DNA from 4 places in the Aliivibrio wodanis genome. Region 1 is predicted to be linked to each of the others. Evidence: predicted binding sites of a transcription regulator. Region 1 holds the regulator's gene; each other region holds the start of a gene.
What was found. The regulator PurR, encoded in region 1, represses purine synthesis genes. The targets are predictions, from matches to a motif close to TNANGNAAACGTTTNCNTNA.

Region 1 (6,082 bases):
ATATTGCCGCTAAACTGAAATTATACCTAAATAAACAACTCTATACCAAGGAGGGGTGGTGATGTTTCTAGCGGTGCTATCGATTTTATTAAGTTTTATATTAGTTGTCATAGGCGTTTTAGCATTTGGTGTTAGTGAGGGACAGTTACCATTTTTAGCTCTTGCTATTCCGATGTTATGGCTTATTCCTCAAGGTGGAGTGGCTACTTGGATTCTATTAGCTGGTTTTTCTCTGTTTGGTATGACTTTAAACTCTCAGCCTTTATCTCTTTCTGTTGCAGTTTGGACATTGTTTCCATTATTGATGGTGATTTTTTCTCGTCGTAAAAGCATACATTTAATTGCATTTATCGTATCTGTAGTTATTGCGATGGAGGCTGGAATAATGGCTTTACAATATGAAGAAAAATTAGATGGTAGTGCGTATTTAACTTTACTTCAAATTGTAAGTGTTGGTTTAGTGTGGATTGCAGCAAGAAGCTGGAAACCTGTGAATAGCAACGCTTGGTGGCCATTAGTGTTAGTTATCCCTTTATGGATAGGTGGCTTACAACACGCAGCGCTTGTTGCATTATCAATAACAGGATTAATTGTTTGCTTACAAAGTATTGCTCGTTCAAAATACCGTGATTGGTTGTCTATGATGTCGTGGTTATTACCGGTTATAGCTTTTAGTACGTTGGTCATCTCCCCAAAATTTGAAGTGCCAACTGCTATTATGGTGTCCTGGCTAATGATTCTGCTGATAGGTTGGGTAACTGACTTTATGATGCAGCTAGATGATGAGCCTATTGATTAGGCTCACCATTTGTTTATTTTCTATGAATTGATAGAAACGACACTGGCTTTTTCGTGTTCTTTCTTATCGATTGCTGTGGGTAAGGTAGCGTTTACTTCAATCGCTTCTTCAATCTGAGTTTCTGCATTATCCTGATTATGAATAAGATCATCATAATGGCAGGCTTGATCTCGACCGCGTCCCTTTGCTTCATATAAAGCAATATCAGCAAGTTTAGTTAAATCATCAGATTGAAGACCATTTTTAGGATAAGTAGCAATACCAATAGAGACGCCTAGTTTACCTAATGATAGATCTTTAATCGCAAGATGAAGGTCGCGAACGGACTCACATAATTTAGTTGCAACAGTAAGCGCTTCTTCAGCTCCTGTATTAGGCAAGATGATAGCTAACTCTTCACCACCAAGACGACAGATTGTATCTTCACCACGCATAGTATTGAGTAATAACGTTCCAATTGTTTTCAATACGTAATCACCAGCATCATGACCGTAGTTATCATTGAAGCGTTTAAAGTGATCAAGATCGAGCATAAGAATAGACATTTCTTGTTTGTGTCTATGCGCACGCATCAGTTCTTGGTTAATCGTTTCTTCGTAGTAACGGCGATTATACAGACCCGTTAAAGGATCACTGATGGCTTGTTCTCTTAGCTTCTCTTGTAGGTTCAAGTTAGCAAGGGCAAGGCCTAAATGTTCAGCAACGGTAAAAGCAAGCTTTTGGATATTTTCATCTAGCTCTTCTTGCTCACCAAGATAAATATGCATCATACCAATGGTATTACCATGGGCCGTTAATGGAATACAAAGTGTTTGGTCGATCCCTGTGGCTGCCATATGAGAGCAGGGTAGAGTCGTGTATTTATCATTAGCGAGATGAAATTTACCTTTACGTAACGCCCAACACTCTTCTGGAGCGTAAGTTTTGCTACCTGGCCATACTCCGCCCCAATCCAACTTAACAAGCAGTTGGTTACGAGATGAACGCATTAACGAAATAACGCCATTTACGTTACCAAGAATTCGAGGAAGGATATCTTCGACTACCATTTGAGCTTCATTAATGGAATTACAGGCAGCCAGCATAGTCGCAAGGCGGTGCAGTAATTCAATCTCTTGAGTACGCTGCTCAATACGCTCTTCTTGTTGATCTTGCTCATTCTGTACTTGCTGAGTAATAAGCTTATTACTTAATAATGATGAGCCAACAACAAGTGAAATATTAATGCCCATTAAAATCATTAGGATATTCATTAGCTCTTCTACCATTGCGTCTATACGCGTTAATGGTGTAGCTACCCTAATAATGTAAGTTTGACCTTGATAATCTAATGACTTTGCGGAATACAATAAATTTTTAAAGCGAGAAGTACTAAATCGAGTTGTGCTGCCATAACTCAGATTCTTAGCATCAACGACTTCTTTTCTGTTTAAGTGATTTTCCAGTTGTAATACGGCTTCTAAAGAGATATCACTATCTGCAATCGGCGTACCATCAGCTTTGATAATTGTGATGTGATCTTCTTTGGCTAGCTCTAGTTTAGTTTTGATATAAACGTCTAGTGCTTTTAAATCAGAAAAAGAAACTTGATCATCACTTATGTCCTTTATGACGCGTGAGATCTCTTCAGATAAACCGCCTTCAACCTTATTTTCAAGCCAATCTGACAGTGTTGAATTAAATACAAACAAGCCGAGAGTCATGGTGAAAATCATGGATATGATAGGTAAATAAAGCCATTTTTTGCTGATGGTATTTTTTTTCATTTGTCTTACCTATTGAGTCCAGTACCATCAAATGGACTGCCATTCTATATATAAGCTTTAAGAATATATTAAATTAATGTAAATTCCCAGAGAGTTTAAAGAATTAATAAGTATGATAGGCTAATTAATATAAATGAGGAATTAACATTGGTAAAATGATGATGAGTTAAGGAGTTTATATGGCTCTAGGTGGTATTCAGCGTAAGTGAATCTTAGCTAAATTATAGAAATGGTAGGCTGGTTTTGTCTCGCAGGTCAAATGTTGTACGATTATTTAGAGTAATCATACAACATAAAACCAGAGAGTTGTTGCTTTGTGATCTTACAGTTGCTTTCGTAATTCCTGTCTTGTTTCAGCAGAAACAACAGACCAATGAGTGCCTTTTATTGCGCCTTCTAGAGACCATAAAAGTTCAGCACTAACAGAGTTAGAATGGGTTTGCTGAATGGCTTTATAAGCATTTACAGAACCAATATTACGTAGCTCTTCAACAGTAGTAATGCCTGCTTTCTTAAGCATTCGTTCTGTAGCTAGTCGCAGGTTAGGCAGATCTTTAATACGTGTTGGGGCTGCAGTTTTCTGTTTTTCTTTGTCTTTTTTTGCAACGTCAAAAGCAACAACTGCTTGAATTAATATTAAATCAGGTTCTTTCCAAGACTCTGGTGAAATGGCAAAGTATTTGGTAACAACGGGAAAGCCTCGTTTTTTATAAACATAAGGTTCTAACCCTTGCTCTTTAAATAAGTTAATCGTCTCTTCACTACCTCTTAAATGAAGTTTATCTTGCACAACAAGGGCAAACATAGTGTCATCAATAAAGACACCAAAACCGCCAAACATTGAACGAGATGTGACTTTCCCAAGAGAGGAAAGAAGACGAAGTGAATCTTTTAGTATTGGTTTATCCATTGCAATAATTCTCGGTTAGTTAAGTCTATGTCACTAAACAACTGAGCCCGAGGAAATACTAGCAAGTTTAAAGCCCAACATTGTTATATTTAGGTAAAATAACAACATCGAGTGGAATACTTACCATCGGCAACCCCGCTACCATATATATATAAATACGTAGGCCGGAAGCTTTGCGTCCTATGCTTTCACATAGTTTGCCCTGTTTGTGACATCATTGATGATATAGCAATCAACAAAGGGAGTGACTGCAAAAACTCAATAATGTGATATTGGTTCATAAAAACAAGGGTCATTTCTGTTAACTCAGTTCAGGTTTTCAATAAAACCTGAACTTATGACTTGATTTTTATAGAACTCTAGTTTGTTATTTGGTTCTATTATGAACACTATTACGAGAAACAACGGCTGGTTGCATTTCAAAAATACGGCGTTCATGATGTTTATCTTTTATACGCTCGAGTAAAATTTCAACTGCCGTTTTTCCAACTCTTCGTTTTGGTTGGTGGATAGTTGTTAAAGGAGGTGAAAAGTAAGCCGATAATTCAATATTGTCATAGCCAATTACAGAAATATCTTCTGGAACTTTTAACCCTGATTGTTGAATCTTACTGATGGCGGCTAACGCCATAATATCATTAAAACAAAATAGAGCAGTAGGGCGATCTTTTGCTTCGGTTGCTAATACTTTCTCAACTGCTTTTGCTGCTGAAGAGCATTCAAAATCACCTTCTAAAATCCATTCAGGATTAGAATCTAAATTTGCTTCGGAAAGTGCTCGGTGAAAACCATGAACACGTTCTTTACAAGTCAACTTATCTAATTGTCCTGTGATACAAGCAATGTTAGTGTGACCATTTTCTATTAAGTGTTTTGTTGCAAGGTATCCACCTTCTTCAGAGTTATCTATGATTTTATCTGTATGAGGGCTATCAGGTCCCCAATCCATAACAACCATTGGTAATTCGGTATTTTTTTCAAGCAAGGCTAAAAGTTGTTCATTTAGGTCTGAACACATAACCAACAACCCATCAACACGTTTTTCAGAAAGCATACGAAGGTAGTGTTTTTGTTTGTCTAGATCACCTTCAGTATTACACATGAATAAAGTGTAACCTTGTTTATAACAATAGTTTTCAACACCATGCATAACTTCGGCAAAAAAGGGATTGAAAGATTGAGTTACTAACATGCCAATAGTACGAGTAGTATTACATTTTAAACTGCGAGCAACAGCACTTGGTGCATAATTTAACTCTTCAACGGCTTCCCATACACGTTTTTGTGTTGCTTCTGCAACAAAGCGTGTTTTGTTAATTACGTGAGAGACGGTTGTTGTCGACACTGTTGCTAATTTTGCGACGTCTTTAATTGTAGCCATATAAGAGCCTTAAATAGTGATTAAGGGGCTATTTATGTTCCAGCAAATTGTTTTGCTCTATAGAGAACTGATGGAAGATAAATAGGCCCTAAATATCATATGATTAATGATATGGTATAAATAAAAAAACCGCTTTAAAATGCGGTTTTCATTTTATGTTCAAATTTTATCGTTTGCGTTCACATTTTATATGTAAAGCATAGTGCAAACAATTATTGATTTCATAAATTTTATTTGTAACCTGATTTACATCACGTAGTTATTTATTTATGTCATCAATAAAGGCTGTTTTTTACTCACCAGTAAGAAATAGCATGTCTAATTGTAAAAATGTCACAAGAAAATGGGTAACTGCAGCATAGAAACCAAACTCATCACGCTCTTTACAGATTTGGCTGAATCGTGGTGTCCAAGATAATAATTGCTCATTAATAAAATTTTGTTGAGCTGTCATATAAAGCTCAAAGTCTTCCTCTGATGACTGTTGGTTTGTCATCACAATTAGATTACCTAGAAAATCAAGTTCTATTGCAATATGATCAGCAGGCTCATTAAATTCTGCTTTTTGTGCAATATTATACTTTGTAAGTAGCTCACGCATATCTTGCGCTGGTTTAGCATTAAGCAGACCTGATTTATCAAGGTATAGTGAAGCATAAGGCAAAGCACTACTTTTATCTGAACCTAAAAAGGCTTCACAGAAATCAGCTGATAACTCAAGTTGAGCGCCTTCACGAGTTTGTAATTGATTTAATTTATCAATTAAAGTATTTACAGAAGCGGTAAGTTCTGGTGTTTCTGCTAAATTTGATAAAAACGTACGGATTTCAAAGCTGTTATATTGTTCTATTTGTTCTTCTGTTAACTCACTTGCTAATAAGCTAGATAGCCACCAGTAAATTTCGGCACGTTGTTCATTAAATGCAGTTAGATCGTTCATGTATATTTTGCTCCAAGAAATTTATGTGAGAATTGTACTGGATAAGTATGAAAAGGAATAGCACCTATCATTAACAGGGTGTATAAAGATATTTGTAAAGGTTACAACTCAATTTTTGTTTGATAATTGTTTTGAATCAAATAATTTACAGAAATATCAATTGAGAATTGGCATTATTACAAAATATGAATAGAATAAGAAAAGAACCATCCAATATAACCATAAAAGAGAATATTATGAGCTATCACATTTTAGTTGTTGAAGACGAAGTGGTAACTCGCTCTAA
Region 2 (6,082 bases), 840 kb from region 1:
ACTACAGTTCACGCAACTACAGCAACTCAAAAAACTGTAGATGGTCCTTCTGCGAAAGACTGGCGTGGTGGCCGTGGTGCTTCTCAAAACATCATCCCATCTTCAACTGGTGCAGCTAAAGCAGTAGGTAAAGTAATTCCTGAGCTTAACGGCCTTCTAACTGGTATGGCTTTCCGCGTACCAACTGCAAACGTTTCTGTTGTTGACCTTACAGTTAACCTAAAAACTGCTGCAACTTACGAAGAAATCTGTGCTGAAATGAAGCGTGCTTCTGAAAACGAATACGCTGGCGTTCTAGGTTACACAGACGAAGCTGTTGTTTCTCAAGACTTCATCGGCGAAACACAAACTTCAGTATTTGATGCTGCAGCTGGTGTTGCTCTAACTGACAAATTCGTTAAGCTTGTATCTTGGTACGACAACGAAATCGGTTACTCAAACAAAGTTCTTGACCTAATCGCTCACGTTTCTAAGTAAGCATTAGTTTAGACTTTCTTTGAAAGCTAACTTAAAAGGTTTTAGTATCTTTTAAGAATGAAAGGCGACTTAATTGTCGCCTTTTTTGTATCTGTAATTTAATACCATTCCATAAGTACCTATTCTTTTGCTAGACCAATTCAACAATTACTATCTAAAAAAGAATACGTATTTACTATTTTAGGAGTTACCTATGAATCTTACTCACCTTCCAACCATCAGTGTGTTATCTGATTGCGTTACCATTACTCAATTAGACGATGTAAAAGTAGTTCGCATACTTCATGAGAAAGCAGAGGCCGCAATTTCATTACACGGTGGCCATGTATTATCTTTCACTCCAAAAGGACAAGACGACCTAATTTGGATGAGCAAAGACGCTATTTTTAACCCTGACAAAGCAATTCGTGGTGGCGTGCCTGTATGTTGGCCTTGGTTTGGTCGTATCGCAAACCCAGCACACGGTTTTGCTCGTAATAGCACTTGGACATTAGTAGAGCATCGTGAAAACGAAAATGGCGTTATGGTCGTTCTTGGATTAGAAACGTCTGAAGAAACCAAAGCTATTTGGCCATGTGAGTTTGAAGCACGATTAACAGTAGAAATTGGCGATCAGTTAACGATTACTCTTAATGCGAAAAACACAGATAATAAAGCGTGGAACTGCTCAGGTGCATTACACACGTATCTAAATGTTGCTGATATTAACACGACAACAATTACCGGTATGGGATCTAGCTATATTGATGGCTTACTGGAAGGGAAAGTATGTTCGGGCGGTGATACATTATCGATTGATGCGGCTGTTGACCGTGTCTATACCCAACCACAAGAGACAATTACAGTATCAGACACGCAACGTAGCTTATCTGTCACTAATGCGGGTCACAATGCGGCTGTTATCTGGAATCCTTGGATTGAAGGTGCAGAGTCTATGGGTGACATGAACAATGATGGTTACCAAACCATGGTGTGTGTTGAATCTACTTATCATGCGACAAGTCTTGACGTTGCTAAAGTCATTCAACCTAATGAGTCATTTGTATTAAGCACAACAATCTCAGCTTAATTATTTAAATTCTAAAAACAAAAACGGAAGCACTAAGCTTCCGTTTTTTATATCATCTGCTTTTTATATTTTCATAATAAGCACACGCTGACATTATCTTTCCCAGTACGACTCTTCTAATGAATCTTCACGCTCTGGTAAACCACGAGATAAACGTGGTGAATGTTGCGCTAATACTTCAAAGCTTACGCGGTTTGAGTACTTACATACTTGAGAGAACGAAGAGTATGTAAGGTATGAGTGCTGATGCTTACTTGAGTTAGGTACATTATTACGGTGGTAATGGTTTGCTGCCATATCGTGTAATAAAGCCGATAACGCTCCATCACCTGCCCCATTAGTATTCTTGATTTTTTCTGGGCCACCCATGTATGGTGAAATATGAGAATACACCTTCATTGGGTTTTCACAGCTATCTTTAATAGCAGGACGACTAAATTCATATTGGTTGAATTCCGCAATCGTACCAGGAAGCAATGGCAAAGAAGTTTCACGCTTTGCTTCGTCTTCAGTATAACCCGCCATATAAAGCCCTACAGGGCCCGCAGTACACAATACAAGATCAACCCACTCAAGAGCCTTATCTGCTGCTTCTAGAGGATCTGAAGCACCAGTAAGCGCCTCTCCTTCCTCTTCATTCATAGCAACCACTGATACATGATCTTTTAGAAAGTCACGCCAGTATTGTGGGTCATCTTGAACAACAAACTTAGTACCCATAGTCAATACTACTGGTACGTCATGCTTTTTCGCGTACTCAATGGCTTGCATCGTAGCAGCTGGCATTGGATCACCATCTTTGCAGCGAACTAAATAAGCCGTCAGTACTAATGCAGACGCATTTTTAAAAATTTTCTCTGGAATGCTTTCTGCACGAAGTTGGTTCATGTCACCTTCGCTGATCGCAAACGTACGCTCTCCATCTTGGCTAATAAGCGCAAAACAGCGACCAATTGCACCAGGTACCGGCTGAAGATAGTTCAAATCCATTCGGCTAGACGTATTACATAAGTAGCGGTATGAGTAGCTACCAATATGAATGTCTTCACTCATCACACCTAGCAATGTAGATTTATCATCTGCTAATACAGAGTAGTTATGAAGTGTGTTACCAATTGTACCACCAGCAAATTCATTGGTGATCATGTTGTTATCTTTAAGCTCGTTATAAAGCATTTCCGCTTTATCATTATCGATAACCAGTGAGTGCCCTTTACTCAAGCCATACTTTTCAATAAAAGCATCATCAATTCGAGCTTCAATATCCACTAACGTTTGATCAATACCGATAATGTGCGTACGCGACATTTTTTTGGTTTCTTGAGCTTGGCTAACTAATGGATCACGAGCGTGAACTGGAAAATAATGCTTGGATTTACGCTGACCTGGAAATTTCATAAAATAATCATTCAACTGGCTAATGGAAGAAGTGCGAAGTTTAGCCGCTGAATAACTCTGCCGCAACTACTGATATTAGCCTCAACGAAAAGCAAACGTTTGCTCTTTCTATTTGTTGATAGCTCTAGCCTTATAGAGGACATTCGTGATAATTTATGAGCGTATTTTTTAAAGGTAACCACCATGACAACTGAACTAATTAGCTATGATGACGTAATCGAAGTCGCTTACGATATTTTCCTTGAAATGGCTCAAGACAATCTTGAACCTGCTGACGTTGCATTATTCACTCTGCAATTTGATGATCGCGGTGCTGCTGAAGTCGTTGATACTCGTGATGACTGGGCTGAACACGTTGGTTTTGAGGTTGATGGTGAAGTATATGCAGAAGTTCTAATTGGCTTAGTCAATGAAGAATCTGATGTTTTAGATGATGTCTTTGCTCGTATGCTAATAAGTCGTGATCCTGAACACAAGTTCTGCCACATGTTATGGAAGCGTGATTAATTTCACCAACCTTACCATTTCATACTAAGGAGCATCTATTTGCTCCTTTTTTATTGCTCTTTCTAATTGAATATCTCACTTAGTACCCCCATTATTTCTTTATGCTCACAAACTGCTGATAGCAGAAAATAATAAAGGAATACCATGACTCAATTTCAATCTCGATGCCCATCGTGTAATGGACTCAATCGCCTTCCTATTGAACGTATTAATGACACGGCTACGTGTGGTCGCTGTAAAGAGCAACTATTAGATGGAAAACCACTAGAAGGAACATCTGATAATCTTGCCGCTTTAATGAATAGTGATAAACCTGTTGTTATCGACTTCTGGGCCCCGTGGTGTAACCCGTGTGTTGGATTCTCTCCAGTATTTGAAGACGTTGCTGCTGAACGTAATGGCCAAGTTCGTTGTGTAAAAGTAAATACTGAAGCTCAACAACAAATTGCTGCACAATATCAAATCCGTTCTATCCCTACGATTATGGTATTTAAGAACGGTCAACGTGTAGATATGATTAATGGTGCATTACCAAAAGGTCAATTTGATCAGTGGCTAAATCAAGCACTGCTTAAATAAGCTATAAATAATTTAAACAACAGACAAACAAAAGCCGCTTTATGACTTAACATAAAGCGGCTTTTTAGTGTTTATCTAGTCTATGTTATAGAACAGATTAACCGATGAACTCTACATCGTTCATGTACTTACGTAGTACTTCAGGGATAGCAATCTTACCATCAGCTTGTTGGAAGTTCTCTAAGATCGCAACCATTGTACGACCTACAGCAAGACCTGAACCGTTCAGTGTGTGAACTAATTCTGGTTTTTTCTCGCCTTGACGACGGAAACGCGCTTGCATACGACGAGCTTGGAAATCCCACATGTTTGAACAAGAAGAGATCTCACGGTACGTTTCTTGTGCTGGAACCCATACTTCTAAATCGTAAGTTTTACGAGAACCGAAGCCCATATCACCAGTACAAAGAACTACTTTACGGTAAGGAAGTTCTAGTAGTTGAAGTACTTTCTCAGCATGACCTGTTAGTTCTTCAAGAGCTGCCATTGAATCTTCAGGTTTCGTGATTTGAACTAATTCAACTTTGTCGAATTGGTGCATACGAATAAGACCACGAGTATCACGACCGTAAGAACCCGCTTCAGAACGGAAACACGGTGTATGAGCCGTCATTTTCAGAGGCAAGTCAGCTTCTTCAGTAATGGTATCGCGTACCATGTTTGTTACTGGTACTTCAGCTGTTGGGATAAGTGATAGCATCTTAAGAGGAACATCACTTACTTGCTCTGTTAATGGGCTTGTGTGGAATAGATCTTCACCAAATTTAGGTAATTGGCCAGTGCCGTATAGGCTATCGTGGTTAACTAAGTATGGTACGTACATTTCCATGTAGCCATGTTCTTCTGTATGAAGATCAAGCATGAACTGCGCAAGTGCACGATGAAGACGTGCAAACTGACCTTTCATTACGATAAAACGAGAGCCTGAAATTTTAACAGCACTTGCAAAATCAAGACCGTCAGCAAGCTCACCAAGAGCTACATGATCTTTAACTTCAAAGTCATACGCTAGCGGTGTACCCCAACGTAACACTTCTACGTTTTCTTCTTCATCTTTACCATAAGGCACAGAATCATCAGGAAGGTTAGGTACAGACAATGCGATTGTGTCGATCTGTTGCAGAAGATCAGCAAGTACAACTTTTGCTTCATCTAATTCAGAACCTAGGTTTGCAACGTCAGCCATGATGCGCTCGGCTTCTTCGTGATCACCCTTCGCTTTTGCTTGACCAATGGACTTCGAACGGGAATTACGCTGCGCTTGAAGCTCTTCAGTTTTAACCTGAAGGGACTTACGTTGTTCTTCAAGGTTGCGAAGTGTCTCTACGTCTAGCTTAAAGCCACGACGTGCCAGTTTCTCTGCTGTTTCATCCAGCTCTGTACGAAGTAATTTTGAATCAAGCATTTGTAATCCTATGCCTTATGGTCATTGTGTGTTCAAAGTAAACGAACTCACTTAATAATAAAATTTTGTGCAATTTTTAATTCTAAATTGCGATTTGAATAAGATACCGAAAATGCCCTTTTATTGGTAGCGTTTTAAGGTACTGTTTTGATCTAATTTAGCTAAATACTCTAGCTTTTCGCTAATTTTGGTTTCTAGACCACGTTTTGTAGGAAAGTAATACTTACGATCCTGCATTTCTGGTGGAAAATAGTTCTCACCTGATGCATATGCATTTGGCTCGTCATGAGCATAACGATAGTCAGCCCCATACCCCATATCTTTCATTAATGAGGTTGGCGCATTACGTAAATGATTAGGCACATCGTAATCTGGTGAGTTAATGGCATCCATTTGAGCTTGTTTCCATGCCGTATAAACCGCATTACTTTTTGGTGCACACGCTAAATATACCACCGCTTGGGCAATTGCTCTTTCCCCTTCTGCCGGACCAATTCGCGTAAAACAATCCCACGCATTCATCGCAATTTCCATCGCACGAGGATCGGCATTACCGATATCTTCAGAAGCAATCGCTAATAAACGACGTGCAACATAAAGTGGATCACCACCTGCGGCAATAATACGCGCAGTCCAATATAAAGCTG
Region 3 (6,082 bases), 1.9 Mb from region 1:
CTTCTTCTGTCGCTAACGTCAAGATATGCAGCTATTAACTACACACCCTTCCTCACGACTGAAAGTACTTTACAACCCGAAGGCCTTCTTCATACACGCGGCATGGCTGCATCAGGCTTTCGCCCATTGTGCAATATTCCCCACTGCTGCCTCCCGTAGGAGTCTGGACCGTGTCTCAGTTCCAGTGTGGCTGATCATCCTCTCAGACCAGCTAGAGATCGTCGCCTTGGTGAGCTCTTACCTCACCAACAAGCTAATCTCACCTGGGCTAATCTTAGCGCGAGAGGTCCGAAGATCCCCCTCTTTGGTCCGAAGACATTATGCGGTATTAGCTATCGTTTCCAATAGTTATCCCCCACACTAAGGCATATTCCCAGGCATTACTCACCCGTCCGCCGCTCGTCAGCAAATTAGCAAGCTAATTTCTGTTACCGCTCGACTTGCATGTGTTAGGCCTGCCGCCAGCGTTCAATCTGAGCCATGATCAAACTCTTCAATTAAAGTTTTTTGATACCTTTCAGCAGAAAGGATATCGACTCAATGATTAATACTGATTTCTTACATAAAAGTAATTTTGTGTAGTCACTCAGTTCATTGATTATTTTTGTTTGAATTCACTTCGAAAAGTAAAAGCAAACTAGTGATTATCAACTCACAAGTGCCCACACAGATTAATAGGTTTCAAATTGTTAAAGAGCTTTTCTTCTACTTTCAAAGCGATTTCGCTTTTCTGTGAAGAGGACGGTCATTTTATCGATTTAAGCCTCAGTGTCAAGCACTTATTTAAAACTTAATTCTAAACCGCTTTACTAACTCTGATTGCTAACCCCTTATGGGATGGGCTCTCCGTGTCAGTGAGGTCGCATTATAGAGAGTTCGATCACATTGGCAAGCTCTTTTTCAAGATTATTTGATATTTATGTTTTTATGGTTAAAGTACGTACAAATCAATGCTAAATTAGCTTTTTCCCTTCATTTTATTAACAGTAAGTTATCATTTTTAAGAGAGATCATATGAAATCGTCGTTACGTCGCTATAAATCTACCTTTCCTGCTGTTTCTTCTACTGCTTATATAGATTCATCGAGTGTTTTAATTGGTGACATTACTATTGGTGAAGATTCAAGTGTTTGGCCGTTAGTTGTTGCAAGGGGGGATGTGAATCATATTTCAATTGGTGATCGAACAAATATTCAAGATGGTTCTGTTCTTCACGTTACTCATAAAAATACAGACAACCCAAAAGGCGCACCTTTAATCATTGGTAATGATGTCACTATTGGTCACAAAGTAATGCTTCATGGTTGCATCATTGAAGATCGCGTACTAGTTGGTATGGGAAGTATTATTTTAGACAATGCACGAATAGAAGAGGACGTCATGATTGGTGCAGGTAGTTTAATTCCACCAAATAAAAAATTAGAAAAAGGCCACCTTTATATAGGTAGCCCAGTAAAACAGGTTCGCCCTCTATCTATAGAGGAAATAGCATCACTTAAAAAATCGGCAATGAATTATGTCTCATTTAAGAATGACTATATAGAAGAAGAAACTAACTGATATCTATACCACCAGAAGCATTGAATTCTTCATCTTCTATCAATGCTTCTGCTTTATCTTCTATATCAAAACGCAACTGAAGAAATGCCTCTTCTGCTTGCTGACTTGTATTTACTGTTTCTCCGCTTTCTTCTGTTAGCCACAAAAAAGATACCGAGCACTTAATTAGGCTTCCCATTTGCTGAGCAGAAAAAACAACTTGCTGCTTTTCTTGCTCTACTAATAAGTCATCAGAGAAAATAATAGATTGATTCATTACATACCTTCTAAGTTCTTTCTTAATTCTCGTAAGATTTGCTTACTTCCAGGACGCAGTCCTCTCCAAACAGTAAAGCTCTCTGCGGCTTGACCAACTAACATACCTAAACCGTCATAAGCCTGATAAGCATTATTATCCAATGCCCACTGACTAAAGACCGTTTTCCCTGAACCATACATCATGTCATAGCTAATCGTATTATTAGAAAAGATACTTGGATTGATTAGGGGAAGCTGACCAGAAAGGCTCGCTGATGTGGAATTAATAACAACATCAAATGAGTGATTAACCTCGCTCATCATCGCCGCTTCTATCTCACCGTAAGGAGAAAATAATTCAGCAAGCTCTTGGGCTTTTTCATAAGTACGGTTAACGACAGTAATAGATGTAGGGTTTTGCTTTAATAAAGGAAGAATTACACCTCGAGCAGCTCCACCAGCACCTAAAAGCAAAATTCGCTTATCTTTAAGTAATACTTGGTATTGCAGTAAGTCTTGGACTAATCCTTCGCCATCGGTGTTATCTCCCAGAATAATCCCATCATCCAGTTTTTTTAGTGTATTAACAGCGCCTGCCAATTTTGCTCTTTCTGTAAGTTGATCTGCAAAACGAAATGCCTCTTCTTTAAAAGGCACAGTGACATTGCATCCTTTTCCTTGGTGAGAGAAAAAGTCAGTGACTGTCTCAACAAAGTTATCAATTGGCGCTTCGATTGCTTGATACTCTAAGTTTTGCATTGTTTGACGAGCAAATAAGGTATGAATAAATGGAGATTTACTGTGTTTTATCGGGTTACCAAAAACCGCATACTTATCCATGTCGTAATTCCCTCTTAAATAATGACGAAAGTAAAAATTAATTTCACCTTACCTTAAAGAAAGATTTGATGCATTAGCCTTGGCGTAAGGTATTGCCTGTTTTAGCATCTCGAATTTCTGTTGGTTGAGTTCTATTACCAATCTCACCTTGAAAAATAACAACTCCGCTATCACCTAATTGATATTCCACTTCATCAACACTACGGCAAGGTTCAAGGCCGGATAAATTTGCACTGGTTGATGTGATCGGTTTTCCAAAAGCAGAACAAATCGCTTTCACTTGCGGATGATTTGTTACTCGCACAGCAATGCTACTAAATTGCCCAGTCACTAAAGGTAAAGTTTTAGAACTAACAGGGACAATCCAAGTCACTGGCCCCGGCCATGATTCTTTAATTACATTGATTTGATCTAAACTAAGATCATCTAACTCTATATATGGTTCAAGTTGCTCCATAGATCCCGCAATTAAAATCAACCCTTTTTCTTGTGGTCTCTTTTTTACCTCTAATAACTTTAAAAGAGCTTGCTCATTATCTGGATCACAACCGACCCCAAAAACTCCTTCGGTAGGATAAGCAATCACATCACCACGTTTTAGAGCTTCTACGACTTGATTTAGATTCTTCACATTTACACCACTCTTCTATCTATATATCTTCTATTCTATTGATCTACTCAAATCAAACAACTGCTTTCCTTTTTTGAATTGTCAACAATCGTGAATAACTTGTATTTTTACTGACGCAAACGTTTTCCTTAACAAAAAATAACCGTATAATGCCTACAACTTTTTCTATATTGCCAATATCTTTATCCAAGGAGTTCACAATGAAAGTCGGTATTATCATGGGTTCAAAATCAGACTGGCCTACAATGAAACTAGCCGCAGAGATGCTTGATCGCTTTAATGTTCCTTATGAAACAAAAGTGGTTTCGGCTCACAGAACTCCACAACTGCTTGCTGACTATGCTACACAAGCAAAAGATCGTGGTATTAAAGTAATAATTGCAGGCGCTGGTGGTGCGGCTCATCTCCCTGGAATGGCTGCTGCATTTACAAGTATTCCTGTTCTTGGTGTTCCAGTGCAATCTCGTGCTTTAAAAGGTATGGATTCACTTCTTTCAATTGTACAAATGCCAAAAGGAATTGCTGTTGGTACGCTTGCTATTGGTGAAGCGGGCGCTGCAAATGCAGGTATTCTTGCTGCTCAAATTCTTGGTACATACAATGAAGAAGTAATGGCGGAAGTAGAAGCGTTCCGTAAAGAACAGACTGAAATGGTATTAGAAAATCCAGATCCATCAGAGGATTAATCATGAAAGTTCTTGTTTTAGGCTCAGGACAATTAGCTCGAATGATGTCACTGGCTAGCGCACCATTAAATATTGATATTATTGCTTATGATGTGAATAACAAACAAATTGTTCACCCTCTAACTCAGCAGGTAATTGATTTATCATTAGAACAAGCGATTAACGACGTTGATGTCATTACTGCTGAGTTCGAACACATCCCACATGATATTTTAAATACATGCAGTCAAAGTGGTAAGTTCCAACCAAACCCTAATGCAATTAAAGCAGGGGGAGATCGCCGATTAGAGAAGTCTCTGTTAGATAATGCTGAAGTAAGCAATGCGAAATACCACATCATAAATTCAAAACAAGATTTCCTAGATGCAATCGATACTGTTGGGATCCCAATGGTATTAAAAAGTGCACTCGGTGGTTATGATGGCAAAGGGCAATGGCGCTTAAAAGAGCAATCTCAAATAGAACAAATTTGGGAAGAAATGAATGAATTAATCCAGAGCACACCAAATCAAGCCATGGTTGCCGAACAATTTATTCCTTTCAATCGTGAAGTATCTCTCATTGGCGCTCGTAATAAAAATGGGGAACTGGTTACTTATCCTCTTACTGAAAATGTTCACGTGGACGGCGTACTTGCTCTATCTACTGCATTAGAAGGTACGAGTGAATTACAAGAACAAGCCGATCGTATGTTTTCAGCAATTGCTGATGAGTTAGATTATATCGGTGTGCTGGCTATTGAGTTTTTCGACGTCGAAGGTAAGTTGCTGGTTAATGAAATTGCTCCACGCGTTCATAATTCAGGTCACTGGACACAACAAGGTGCAGATGTATGTCAATTCGAAATGCATATTCGTGCGGTTTGTAATCTTCCATTGATAGGCTCTACATTATTACGCTCTACGGCAATGATTAATATCTTAGGTGAGGATACTTTGCCCTCTGAGTTATTGACCATGCCTAACTGCCATATTCATTGGTACGGAAAAGAAAAAAGAGCAGGAAGAAAAATGGGCCACATTAATGTGTGTGCCTCATCTTCTGAAGAGTTACAAAAAGAACTAATCAAACTATCTAGCATATTAGATAGTGAGGTTTTCCGAGTTCTTTCGTAAGAGTGTAGAATCTAAAGAGTAACTCTCTCTATTTTAATAAATGGAATTCGAGTTACTCTTTATTATCTTGTGTTACGCCACACTTTTTATCTGCACAAACAATCTTAGTTCCTGAGGCCATTTCTTTTTTTAGTAATAAAGCAAAATTGCATTTCTGGCAGTTCCCTTTTACTGGTTCTTGATTAACAGCAAACCGGCAAGTAGGGTAGCCATCACATGCATAAAAAACCTTGCCAAAACGTGATTTTTTCTCATGCAATAAGCCTTTCTTACAGCTAGGACACTCAATTAATTCTTTCGATTCGTCTTCTTTTTTTTGCTCTAAAGATTCAATATGCGAACATTCAGGATAAGAGGAACAACCAATAAACATTCCATAGCGGCCTTGCCTTAGTACTAATTCACTTTCACACTCAGGGCAAGGGATCCCTAATTCTTTAACAATATGCCCATCATTACTTTTTAATGGTCGAATATAGTCGCATGTTGGATAATTTTGGCACCCTAAAAACGGACCTCTTTTACCATAGCGAATCGTTAATTCACCGCTGCATTGAGGACAGCTTTCATGCTCTAAAGCGTGCTCATGAGCTTTAAATAACTGTTTATCAATTTTTCCAGACATTCAAATGAGACCTTAATGCGTGATACCAACATCTGCAGTATAAAGTAATTCTTCCATCTGCGTATAAGCACTCTCTTGACCAGGAACATTAAATAGCACCATCAGCACAACCCACTTCAGGTCATCTAGTGATAATTCATCTGTTTCTAAAGCCATCACTTGCTCGATAACCATTTCTCGAGTTTCACTCGTCAATACTTTAATTTGCTCTAAAAAAAGTAAAAAACCACGACAAGCAGTATCGATCCCATCAATTTCTAGTTGCGTGTATATTCGCATAGAGGTTGATGTACCTTGCTCTATGTGTGTATAAGAATCGTCTTCTTGTAAGCGCGCTAAATCTTCCAGCCAATCTAATGCTTTATATACCGCATCTTGATGAAAGCCA
Region 4 (6,082 bases), 1.1 Mb from region 1:
ACACAGAAATAGAATAGGAATCATGAAAGTGAATATGGTTTAGATTGAATTAAAGAATGATATGTAGTTACTTTCATGTCGGTAGGTAGATAAATCAAACCAACTATTAATAACTTCTAAGTTTTATCCAAAAAAAGGCCAACCTATAATAGGTTAGCCTCTTTAATGTTTATTTAAAGCAGATTTAGAGATTAAGCGTATACAGGTAAACGCTTACAAATTTCTAATACTTTTGCTTTTGTTGCTTCGATAACAGACTCATCACCCATGTTGTCTAGAATGTCACACATCCAGCCAGCAAGTTCTTTCGCATCAGCTTCAGAGAAACCACGACGAGTAATAGAAGGAGAACCAACACGGATACCAGAAGTAACAAACGGGCTACGTGGATCGTTTGGTACAGAGTTCTTGTTAACGGTAATGTTAGCTGAACCTAGTGCTGCATCTGCTTCTTTACCAGTGATGTCTTTGTCGATTAAATCAACTAGGAACAAATGGTTTTCAGTAGAGCCTGAAACGATGTTGTAACCGCGAGCAAGAAACTCTGCAACCATCGCTTTTGCGTTAGCAACAACACGTGTTTGGTATTCTTTAAACTCTGGCTCTAGTGCTTCTTTAAATGCAACCGCTTTACCAGCGATAACATGCATTAGAGGGCCACCTTGACCACCAGGGAATACTGCTGAGTTCAGTTTTTTGTAAAGATCTTCACCTTCATTAGAAAGGATAAGACCACCACGAGGACCAGCAAGTGTTTTATGAGTCGTTGTTGTAACTACGTGAGCGTGTGGTACTGGGTTAGGGTAAACACCAGCAGCAATAAGACCTGCTACGTGAGCCATATCTACGAAGAAGTAAGCGCCAACTTTGTCTGCGATTTCACGCATACGCGCCCAATCACATACTTGAGAATAAGCAGAGAAACCACCAATGATCATTTTAGGCTTATGTTCTACTGCTAGAGCTTCCATTTCTTCATAGTTAATCTGACCAGCTTCATCAATGCCGTAAGGGATGATGTTGTAAAGCTTACCAGAGAAGTTTACTGGAGAACCGTGAGTTAAGTGACCACCGTGAGCAAGGCTCATACCTAACACTGTATCACCAGCGTTTAGTAATGCCATGTAAACTGCGTTGTTCGCTTGAGAACCTGAATGTGGTTGTACGTTTGCGTACTCTGCGCCAAACAATTCACATGCGCGGTTAATCGCTAATGTTTCTACTTTATCTACAAACTCACAGCCACCGTAGTAACGCTTGCCTGGGTAACCTTCTGCGTATTTGTTTGTTAGTTGTGAACCTTGAGCTTCCATCACTCGTGGGCTAGTGTAGTTTTCAGAAGCAATCAGCTCGATATGCTCTTCTTGACGTACTGTTTCTTCCTGGATTGCTGCAAACAAGTCTGCATCGTAATCTGCAATGTTCATATCACGCTTAAGCATCTGTATCTCCTGACTCAGATAAATATAAAACCCAAAAATAGCCCAGCAACGCAAACGATTACGTCACTAGTCTTAACTGCGATGTATTCTACATAATTTGATCTGGATCAGATACCCTAAATAGTACTTTTCTTTGTTATTTTTGTTGCAGATTACTCATTATCAACATGAATGATACTAATAAACTGTCAATAGTAAGCTTTACACTCTGTAAAGTGTTTACTACAAAAACTAACCTATATTTCATTATCATCAATTGCATAAATTCATAATCACACTATTCTTGCGACCATTATTTATTTGATATTAGAAAGCAGAACCTGCCGTTATGGAAAAAATTAAACACACACACAAGGAAGATGTCATTGCTATTTTGACGGGTACTTTCTTAGTTTCTCAAGGTATTTTCTTTTTACAAGCAGCACAATTACTTACAGGTGGTACAACAGGACTTGCATTATTAATTAGCCAAATGAGTGGTATCAGCTTTGGTATTTTGTACTTTCTATGCAACCTGCCGTTTTACGCCTTAGCTTGGCAACGATTTGGGAAGCGTTTTGCATTAACCAGCTTAATTTCTGGTGGTCTTGTTTCTATTATGACTGACCACTTGAATATGATGATTTCTGTTGATCATATCAGTGACATTTATTGCGCGATTGCTGGTGGCTTATTAATGGGATTAGGCATGCTAATCTTATTTAGACATCGCTCAAGCTTAGGTGGGTTTAATGTTTTATGTTTGTGGATCCAAGAAAAATTTGGTATCTCAGTAGGTAAAGTTCAGATGGTAATCGACTTCTGTATTTTAAGTGCCTCTTTCTTCTTTATTACCCCTTGGTTGCTTGTTGTTTCCGTTCTTGGCGCTATTATATTGAATATCGTTCTAGGAATGAACCATAAACCAAATCGTTATATTGTGACTTATGGTACTTAAGTATTAGTTTAATAATAAAAATGGTCATAATATAGTTATGACCATTTTTACTTTTCTACCAATGAAACCACTTCATATTAAAGCTACTTCATAACAGTACAATTTTTTAATAATACCCGTCCTAGATCTAAACTTGCTTCATTACCTTTACCCTGAAAGATAATCGTTGTACTAATATCTGGCATCCCATCATCAGAAATGTATTTCATACCTGATGCTGATACTGCACGTTTTAGTGCGTAATCTTCTTTTGGAAGTTGTAGCAATGCTTTATCTTTATTAAACGTAATTTGAAAGTTTCTATCATTATCACACTGATAATGAATAGGTTGTGCAGTCCCCATATCTGGCATTGTTGCAGAACAACCAGCCAAAAGCCCTAATACGCTAAAAGTAAATATCTTTTCCATAACGACCTCTGGTTTTGATTAACTTATTCTTTACTCACTATAGAATAAAGCAGAACAAGTCGACTATTTCAAAAAAAGATATTTATTTATATAAATGACAAGCGACTTCATAAGCATTGTCATCAACTATCTGCCTTTGTGGTTCATCATGAAAGCAATTTTTTTCAGCTCTTGGACATCGAGTTGAGAATCGACAACCCTTTGGTGGATTAATCGGTGAAGGGACATCTCCCTTTAGAATAATCCGTTCTTTCCCTCTAAAACGAGGATGAACAACAGGTATTGCTGATAATAATGCCTCGGTATAAGGGTGCTTTGGTGAATTGTATAACGTATCAGCATTGCCATATTCAACAATTTTACCTAGGTACATTACCGCAACTTTATCGGAAATATGCTTAACCACGGATAAATCATGAGCAATAAAAATTAAGGCCAGATTCATCTCTTTTTGTAGATCCAGTAACAGATTGACTATTTGTGCTTGAACTGACACATCCAGTGCCGATACCGACTCATCACATACAATTAATTTTGGTTTTAAAGCAATCGCTCTTGCAATACCAATTCGCTGCTTTTGCCCTCCAGAAAACTCATGAGGGTAACGACTAACCGCACTTACTGGTAAGCCCACTTTAATTAATAGCTCTTCAACCCATTGTTTACGTTCTTCTTGTGTACCAACACCATGAATAACAAACGGTTCTTCCAAAATCATTTCAATCGTATGTCTTGGGTTTAGCGATTCAGTTGGGTCTTGAAAAATAATTTGCATCTCTTGACGTAAAGAGCGCATTTCTTTATTTCCAAGGTGAGTAATATCTTGACCTTCAAAGTAAATACGACCAGCAGTCGGTTCAAATAGCTTCAATAAACTACGACCAAGAGTACTCTTTCCACAGCCAGATTCACCAACTAAGCCAAGGGTTTCTCCTTTATTTACACTAAGAGATACGCCGTCAACTGCATGAACTATATATCCTTTATTAAAGATCCCTTTTCCTGAATGAAAATGTTGTTTGAGATCATCAATTCTCAATAACTCACTCATTTCATCACCTCATTGTTACTCTTTAATGCATTACTAAAATGACAACTCACTTGATGTAATAATCCAATCTCACGCATGGGCGGAACTTCAGAATCACACTTATCTTGCCTATATTTACAACGAGTTGAAAAACGGCAACCATTTGGCATTTCACTTAAAGAAGGAACAGTTCCTTGAATGGTTTCTAGCTCTGTTTTAGGTTGTAAGCTTAAACTCGGCATTGATGACATCAAACCTTGTGTATATGGGTGCTGTGGGTTATCAAATAGCTCAAAGATCCCTGCTTGTTCTGCTACTCTCCCTGCATACATAACAACAACTTCATCACATACTTCAGCAACAACACCAAGATCATGCGTTATGAAAATAATTGACATACCAGTCTCATCTTGCAGTTTTTTCATTAACTCCAAAATTTGAGCTTGAATAGTCACATCCAATGCAGTAGTTGGTTCATCACAGATCAAAATATCAGGCTCACAAGCGAGAGCGATGGCTATCATGACACGCTGTCGCATACCACCGGATAAGTTATGTGGATACTCATGGACTCGAGATTCTGGAGAGGGAATACCCACCTTTTCAAGCATTTCAAGAGAATAAGCTAAACGCTGTCTTTTATCTAAATCAGGACGGTGTAACTCTAGAACTTCATTAATTTGTTTTCCAATAGTATGGACCGGATTTAAAGCGGTCATTGGATCTTGGAAAATCATTGAAATACGATTACCACGCATCTCATACAATTTATCAGGACTTAACTGAACTAGATCCGTTTCACCATATAAAATACGTCCGCCCACCACATTGCCATAAGGTTTAGGTAAAAGCCCCATTATCGACATTGAAGTAACGCTTTTACCACAACCAGACTCGCCAACAATACCGATGGTTTTTCCTTTTGGTACTTGGAAGCTAACGCCATCTAATACTCTCACTGTGCCATCATCAGTTTGAAATTCAGTAACTAAATTTTCTACCGATAAAACAATTTCTCTATCCATATGCTTCTTCACTGTTTTTATTATTATCTTTCTCAAAGGTACAGCTAGGAGATCCCTCTCCTAGCTTTTAGTGCATGTTAATAAACCTACAGTTTATAAGTATCATCAACAATTGTGACAGGCTCAAACGTTTTACCTGACTTCATCGCAGCCTTAGTTTCTTTTTTCACCTGCTTATCAATCCAGAAAGTACTAAATGTTTGAGAGAACCCCCAACCATGGAATAAATACCCAGTTTGTTTAGTCGCCATCTGCTCTGGTAGTTTCATCCAACGCCAGTAACCTGCTCTTGCATATGGCACCATATAACCCGGAACGATAACATTTGCATCGGCGATCACTTGTTGGATGTCACGAGAGAGTGCTCGTTTTTTCTTAATATCAAATTCATTTTTAAATAAATCAATTAATCTATCTAGCTCAGGGGAGCTAAAGTTAGTGAAATGGTTTGTTTGTGGTTTATTGGCATTATCTGAATGGAAGTATTCCCAATAAGCAGGGATATCAGCGGTTCCCATATTATGAAAAGAGATGTCATGTTTTTTCTCAAGCACATATTTAAACATACTTGAACCATCAATAAGATTTAGCTCTAACTCCAAGCCAGCCAGTTTTGCTTGCTCTTTTAATACGGCTACACGAGGTGTAAAAGACTGTTGGGAATAAGTTACAGCAAAGCTTAAACGTTCCCCTTTATCATTAACACGAATACCATCAGAACCTATGGTAGCAAAGCCTCCTTTTTCAAAATATTTAATGGCTTTCTTAGCATTAAACTTTGGTGCTTGAATATCAGTATTATCATAACCAATATGACCAAACCCCATACCATTTGGTTTACGTGAATAATCACCACGAAGAACTTTCTCTATCATCATGTCAAAATCACTGGCAAACATGATGCCTTTACGAATATTAATATTATCCAACATTGGTTTTGCTGTATTCAACCATAGCCCACCAGCTCCAACTGCGGCTTGGTTAAATACCCACGCCTTTTGGATATAACCATTCTGATAATTTTTACCATCTGACTTTTCATGCCATAGATCAGGACGCACTAAATTAAATGAATCCAAATTACCTTTTTCAAAATGCTTTAAAGCGATATCTGCATCACGAATAACTTTTATATTTATTTTTTCTACATTAAAGCGATTCTGGTTATATTTATTTTCATAACCCCACCAATCTTCACCAACATGTTTAAAGGCGATATTCTTACCTTTCTTAATCTT

Region 2: the regulator PurR is predicted to act here: its motif matches at 3,032-3,051, upstream of ACU5DF_RS13875 (inosine/guanosine kinase).
Region 3: the regulator PurR is predicted to act here: its motif matches at 3,380-3,399, upstream of purE (5-(carboxyamino)imidazole ribonucleotide mutase).
Region 4: the regulator PurR is predicted to act here: its motif matches at 1,489-1,508, upstream of glyA (serine hydroxymethyltransferase).

The regions. Positions count from the first base shown of each region.
Region 1 covers NZ_JBREXA010000002.1:456,686-462,767, forward strand. Annotated here, with positions in the region: gene ACU5DF_RS09995 (VP0952 family biofilm-associated protein) at 62-799, shown strand; gene ACU5DF_RS10000 (sensor domain-containing diguanylate cyclase) at 820-2,565, opposite strand; gene ACU5DF_RS10005 (TfoX/Sxy family DNA transformation protein) at 2,888-3,475, opposite strand; cyclic di-GMP riboswitch class I at 3,601-3,687, opposite strand; gene purR (HTH-type transcriptional repressor PurR) at 3,843-4,856, opposite strand; gene torD (molecular chaperone TorD) at 5,149-5,796, opposite strand; gene torR (two-component system response regulator TorR) at 6,033-6,082, shown strand, end outside.
Region 2 covers NZ_JBREXA010000002.1:1,295,276-1,301,357, forward strand. Annotated here, with positions in the region: gene gap (type I glyceraldehyde-3-phosphate dehydrogenase) at 1-477, shown strand, start outside; gene ACU5DF_RS13870 (D-hexose-6-phosphate mutarotase) at 671-1,546, shown strand; gene ACU5DF_RS13875 (inosine/guanosine kinase) at 1,640-2,944, opposite strand; gene ACU5DF_RS13880 (HI1450 family dsDNA-mimic protein) at 3,128-3,451, shown strand; gene trxC (thioredoxin TrxC) at 3,596-4,030, shown strand; gene serS (serine--tRNA ligase) at 4,128-5,435, opposite strand; gene ACU5DF_RS13895 (replication-associated recombination protein A) at 5,556-6,082, opposite strand, start outside.
Region 3 covers NZ_JBREXA010000002.1:2,389,003-2,395,084, reverse strand. Annotated here, with positions in the region: rRNA gene ACU5DF_RS19030 (16S ribosomal RNA) at 1-500, opposite strand, end outside; gene ACU5DF_RS19025 (gamma carbonic anhydrase family protein) at 1,015-1,560, shown strand; gene ACU5DF_RS19020 (DUF1488 family protein) at 1,553-1,816, opposite strand; gene aroE (shikimate dehydrogenase) at 1,816-2,637, opposite strand; gene tsaC (L-threonylcarbamoyladenylate synthase type 1 TsaC) at 2,711-3,268, opposite strand; gene purE (5-(carboxyamino)imidazole ribonucleotide mutase) at 3,469-3,954, shown strand; gene ACU5DF_RS19000 (5-(carboxyamino)imidazole ribonucleotide synthase) at 3,957-5,069, shown strand; gene ACU5DF_RS18995 (DNA topoisomerase family protein) at 5,122-5,694, opposite strand; gene ACU5DF_RS18990 (DUF494 family protein) at 5,707-6,082, opposite strand, start outside.
Region 4 covers NZ_JBREXA010000002.1:1,559,801-1,565,882, forward strand. Annotated here, with positions in the region: gene glyA (serine hydroxymethyltransferase) at 192-1,442, opposite strand; gene ACU5DF_RS15095 (YitT family protein) at 1,771-2,379, shown strand; gene ACU5DF_RS15100 (MliC family protein) at 2,463-2,789, opposite strand; gene ACU5DF_RS15105 (ABC transporter ATP-binding protein) at 2,872-3,840, opposite strand; gene ACU5DF_RS15110 (ABC transporter ATP-binding protein) at 3,837-4,844, opposite strand; gene ACU5DF_RS15115 (extracellular solute-binding protein) at 4,931-6,082, opposite strand, start outside.